2 regions of the Bacillus sp. GW821-FHT01G09 genome follow, and region 1 is predicted to be linked to the other one. Evidence: a T-box and tRNA genes for the amino acid it is inferred to sense, from the RefSeq annotation. Region 1 holds a T-box; the other holds one or more tRNA genes.

Evidence for each region. The T-box of region 1 lies ahead of trpS (tryptophan--tRNA ligase). A T-box ahead of a tRNA ligase gene usually reads a tRNA of that ligase, here a tRNA-Trp.
Region 2: it encodes a tRNA-Trp, which carries the amino acid that the T-box ahead of trpS (tryptophan--tRNA ligase) is inferred to sense. The anticodon was not compared.

The regions. Positions count from the first base shown of each region.
Region 1 covers NZ_JBWKWL010000002.1:266,261-268,684, reverse strand. The annotation lists gene oppA (oligopeptide ABC transporter substrate-binding protein OppA) at 1-174, opposite strand, end outside; T-box leader at 645-859, shown strand; gene trpS (tryptophan--tRNA ligase) at 918-1,910, shown strand; gene AC07VD_RS06750 (YjbA family protein) at 1,945-2,424, opposite strand, start outside.
Region 2 covers NZ_JBWKWL010000002.1:120-2,543, forward strand. The annotation lists rRNA gene rrf (5S ribosomal RNA) at 71-186, shown strand; tRNA gene AC07VD_RS05300 (tRNA-Asn) at 196-270, shown strand; tRNA gene AC07VD_RS05305 (tRNA-Ser) at 276-367, shown strand; tRNA gene AC07VD_RS05310 (tRNA-Glu) at 402-473, shown strand; tRNA gene AC07VD_RS05315 (tRNA-Val) at 483-558, shown strand; tRNA gene AC07VD_RS05320 (tRNA-Met) at 568-644, shown strand; tRNA gene AC07VD_RS05325 (tRNA-Asp) at 656-732, shown strand; tRNA gene AC07VD_RS05330 (tRNA-Phe) at 745-820, shown strand; tRNA gene AC07VD_RS05335 (tRNA-Thr) at 826-898, shown strand; tRNA gene AC07VD_RS05340 (tRNA-Tyr) at 921-1,005, shown strand; tRNA gene AC07VD_RS05345 (tRNA-Trp) at 1,011-1,084, shown strand; tRNA gene AC07VD_RS05350 (tRNA-His) at 1,109-1,184, shown strand; tRNA gene AC07VD_RS05355 (tRNA-Gln) at 1,194-1,265, shown strand; tRNA gene AC07VD_RS05360 (tRNA-Gly) at 1,315-1,389, shown strand; tRNA gene AC07VD_RS05365 (tRNA-Cys) at 1,395-1,465, shown strand; tRNA gene AC07VD_RS05370 (tRNA-Leu) at 1,473-1,561, shown strand; tRNA gene AC07VD_RS05375 (tRNA-Leu) at 1,827-1,908, shown strand; gene spo0M (sporulation control protein Spo0M) at 1,987-2,424, opposite strand, start outside.

The DNA.
Region 1 (2,424 bases):
TGCCAATCCCGGATGTAAGGAAAACGGCTCAGTTTTAATATTAATGTTAAGTGTCGTCTTTCCTTTACTGTCCTTTTTCCCCTCACCGTTTGATCCGCTGCCGCCAAAGCCGCACGCGCTCAGCACGAGAGTGAAAATGAGCATCAACGTGACAATCGACCAACGTTTTTTCATATTCGCAAACCCCCTAATAATAATTTTCAGCTCCTTACGGCTAAATCCTCAGAAATATCAGACAAATGAACCTGAGTTTCCACAACTTTTATTCTGTTCCGTCTTTTCTGATTATTTTTGTAAAAAAGCTGTAACAATAGAGTGAACAAGTTCATTATAATGAAACAAATAATTTATTGCAATATTATTTTATCAATTTAAAATATTTAAACTTCGTTAGTTTTTCTTCCATGAACATAATATCCTTCTACCATTTAAAGCATAAATTGATTAAAAACTTTTTCATGTGTTTTCTGCCCATATTGCTTTTTACATATAATATCTGCCTGTTTTTACGCTGATAGCAGTTATCATTTAAGGATTTTACAGCACTCGTGTTATTTATATTATTACAATTTTACTGGAAAAAAGAATGTTTTTTCATGATGACAATTGGTTATAATTGATTTATAATGAAGCAATCAAAAGAAAAGCTTGCTATGAAAAAGAGTAGTACACATTTCACCTGTTTGAAGAGAGTCTGCGGTGCTGGGAGCAGATAACGGGCAATGTGGAATGGACTTTGGAGCAGCTGACCGAACTGGAAAAAAGTAGGCTCAGCCGGAGCAGTCTCCGTTACAAACGTCAGAGTGATTCCATTTTAATGGAATAATCAGGGTGGTACCACGGTTCATTCGTCCCTTTTTTACAGGGGAAGAATGAGCCTTTTTTATTATGTTTTAAGAAATGAGGTTGATGTTTTCATGAAACAAACGATTTTTTCAGGCATTCAGCCAAGCGGCTCAGTGACGCTCGGCAACTATATCGGTGCAATGAAGCAGTTTGTCGAACTGCAGCATGATTATAACAGCTATTTTTGCATCGTCGATCAGCATGCGATAACTGTTCCTCAAGACCGGCTTGAGCTTAGAAAGAATATCCGCAATCTCGCGGCGCTTTACTTAGCTGTCGGACTTGATCCAGAAAAAGCAACATTGTTTATTCAGTCCGAGGTTCCCGCGCATGCGCAGGCCGGATGGATGATGCAGTGTGTCGCTTATATCGGCGAGCTTGAGCGGATGACTCAATTTAAGGACAAATCCAAAGGCAATGAAGCTGTCGTCTCCGGCCTGTTAACATATCCGCCGCTGATGGCCGCTGATATTCTGCTGTACGGAACGGATCTTGTACCTGTCGGCGAGGATCAAAAGCAGCACCTTGAGCTGACGCGGAATCTTGCAGAACGCTTCAACAAAAAATACAACGACATCTTTACGATTCCGGAAGTGAAAATTCCAAAAGTCGGTGCACGCATCATGTCTCTGAATGATCCGCTGAAGAAAATGAGCAAATCTGATCCAAATCAGAAAGCTTATATTACCCTGCTGGATGAACCGAAGCTTCTTGAAAAGAAAATCAAAAGCGCTGTGACAGATTCTGAAGGCATTGTGAAATTTGACAAAGAAAACAAACCGGGCGTTTCCAACCTTCTTACAATTTATTCAATCCTCGGCAATACGACAATTGAAGAGCTTGAAGCAAAGTACGAAGGAAAAGGCTACGGCGAGTTTAAAGGTGATTTGGCAGAAGTCGTGGTGAACGCATTAAAACCGATCCAGGACCGCTATTATGAGCTGATAGAATCTGAAGAATTAGACCGGATTCTTGATGAAGGCGCGGAACGGGCGAACCGGACAGCAAACAAAATGCTGAAAAAAATGGAGAATGCCATGGGTCTTGGAAGAAAAAGACGCTAATCAAAAAACCGCTCTTTGCAAAGAGCGGTTTTTTTCAGTTTACCTTTGATTCGTTTTCCATTTCCCATAGCTTTTCGAAAAAAGGCTGTCCTTTTATTAGGTTTTCGCAAAAAGCTAGGTGCTTGTCCGACCAGCCTTCAATTGTTTCGTTATACAGCATGTCCCAAATCTCTTCAAAGCTCATCCTTTTGATTTGTTCATACATATGCGGATTCCACTCTGTGTACCAGTAGCCGATTTCAGCCCGGTTTTTCAGCCCTTTTAATTGGTCAAGCGCCATAAACATCAGCTGCTTAATTTGCCGTTCTTTTCTAGTCAGTCCTCTGACATGTTCTGGTGCTAATGATAAGATATGATATTCCTTGGAGGATTCCAGCTTCTTTGGCTCAAATTCATATGTTTCAGGCTCTACATCTTTTACCATTTCATAAACGAGCTGCTCTTGTCTTGGGATCAGACGGCTTTTTCTGACAGGGATCGTGTAGCCGATCGTGTCGACAGCTAAAATGCCGAT
Region 2 (2,424 bases), 270 kb from region 1:
TAAGTTTTTTCAAAAAAACACTTGATTTTCTCAAGAATACATAGTATAATGTTAAATGTCACTGAAATTGTCTGGTGATGATGGCGAAGAGGTCACACCCGTTCCCATGCCGAACACGGAAGTTAAGCTCTTCAGCGCCGATGGTAGTCGGGGGTTTCCCCCTGTGAGAGTAGGACATCGCCAGGCAGACTTCATTCCGCAGTAGCTCAGTGGTAGAGCTATCGGCTGTTAACCGATCGGTCGTAGGTTCGAATCCTACCTGCGGAGCCATTATTGGAGAGCTGTCCGAGTGGTCGAAGGAGCACGATTGGAAATCGTGTAGGCGGTCAACTCCGTCTCAAGGGTTCGAATCCCTTGCTCTCCGCCACTGATACTTATACATAATTACAATTGAAAGTCTGGGCCCGTTGGTCAAGCGGTTAAGACACCGCCCTTTCACGGCGGTAACACGGGTTCGAATCCCGTACGGGTCATTATATGATGGAGGATTAGCTCAGCTGGGAGAGCATCTGCCTTACAAGCAGAGGGTCGGCGGTTCGAGCCCGTCATCCTCCACCATTATATCATCGCGGGGTGGAGCAGTTCGGTAGCTCGTCGGGCTCATAACCCGAAGGTCGCAGGTTCAAATCCTGCCCCCGCAACCAAATTTTAAAATGGTCCGGTAGTTCAGTTGGTTAGAATGCCTGCCTGTCACGCAGGAGGTCGCGGGTTCGAGTCCCGTCCGGACCGCCATTTAAATACTTAGGCTCGGTAGCTCAGTTGGTAGAGCAACGGACTGAAAATCCGTGTGTCGGCGGTTCGATTCCGTCCCGAGCCACCACCTATGCCGGTGTAGCTCAATTGGTAGAGCAACTGACTTGTAATCAGTAGGTTGGGGGTTCAAGTCCTCTTGCCGGCACTGTTTTTTCAAAATTTAATGTGGAGGGGTAGCGAAGTGGCTAAACGCGGCGGACTGTAAATCCGCTCCCTCAGGGTTCGGCAGTTCGAATCTGCCCCCCTCCACCATTTATAGGGGCATAGTTTAACGGTAGAACAGAGGTCTCCAAAACCTCCGGTGTGGGTTCGATTCCTACTGCCCCTGCCAAATTTATGACATCTTGAGATTATGGCGGTTGTGGCGAAGTGGTTAACGCACCAGATTGTGGCTCTGGCACTCGTGGGTTCGATTCCCATCAATCGCCCCATATTATCATTGGGCTATAGCCAAGCGGTAAGGCAACGGACTTTGACTCCGTCATGCGTTGGTTCGAATCCAGCTAGCCCAGTCTCACTTTTTATATCAACTGCATATAGTGTATTAAGTCCATTAAAAATGCGGAAGTAGTTCAGTGGTAGAACACCACCTTGCCAAGGTGGGGGTCGCGGGTTCGAATCCCGTCTTCCGCTCCAATTACGGCGGCATAGCCAAGTGGTAAGGCAGAGGTCTGCAAAACCTTTATCCCCGGTTCGAATCCGGGTGTCGCCTTCTTATTGCCGGGGTGGTGGAATTGGCAGACACACAGGACTTAAAATCCTGCGGTAGGTGACTACCGTGCCGGTTCAAGTCCGGCCCTCGGCACCAATTTTACTTACATGGTAAGTTGAATTGGTGTTTGTGTTTTATCATTATAACTAATCATATTAATGATCTACTTATGTAGATCATTTTTTTAATGCTTTGATTTATCATAACAAGTTAAGTTCCGAGGCCTATTATAAAGCGGCTGTATAGCTAGTCTTTCAACACTTTTATTTTATATTTCCATAAAAACTTTTTTGAAATACGTTGACACTTTATGAGATCCATGATATATTTATATTCGTCGGTTAGATACGACGTAAAACTTGCCGGTGTGGCGGAATTGGCAGACGCGCACGACTCAAAATCGTGTTCCTTCTGGAGTGTCGGTTCGACCCCGACCACCGGTATACTGAAAAACCCGTTTCTTAACAGAAACGGGTTTTTATTTTTTATTAAAGAAAAGGAGCCTCGGCTCCTTTTTATACTTACTCAGCGTATTGGTCTAGGATCTCTTCTAGCACCTCTTCTAGCTCTTCTGTATCTTCAAGCTCTGATTGGCTGAAACGGACGCGTACAAGCTGTTCTCCGTCATTATACATCTCTTCCAGCCGCCCTCGGAGTCCTCTTGCTCTGCGGTCGACTTCGAAAATGATTTCCAAACCGTCTTCGTCTAAAAGGAAAATGAGCTCTAATTCATCAAGCATCTGACGATAATATCCGGAAGTCGGAACGAATTCGAATTCCTGAACGAACGGAAGACGACGCTGGAAGTAGGGCGCTTGTTCGCAGTCTGCTTCGTTAAGACGGAAGCCCAGGTTTTCGATTGCTTCAAGCACATTTTCAATCCAAGGGTGCGCTTCAACGAAAATGCGGTCATGATCGGATTTATCGATACCGCCTTGAATGTCAAGGTCTGTCACCAC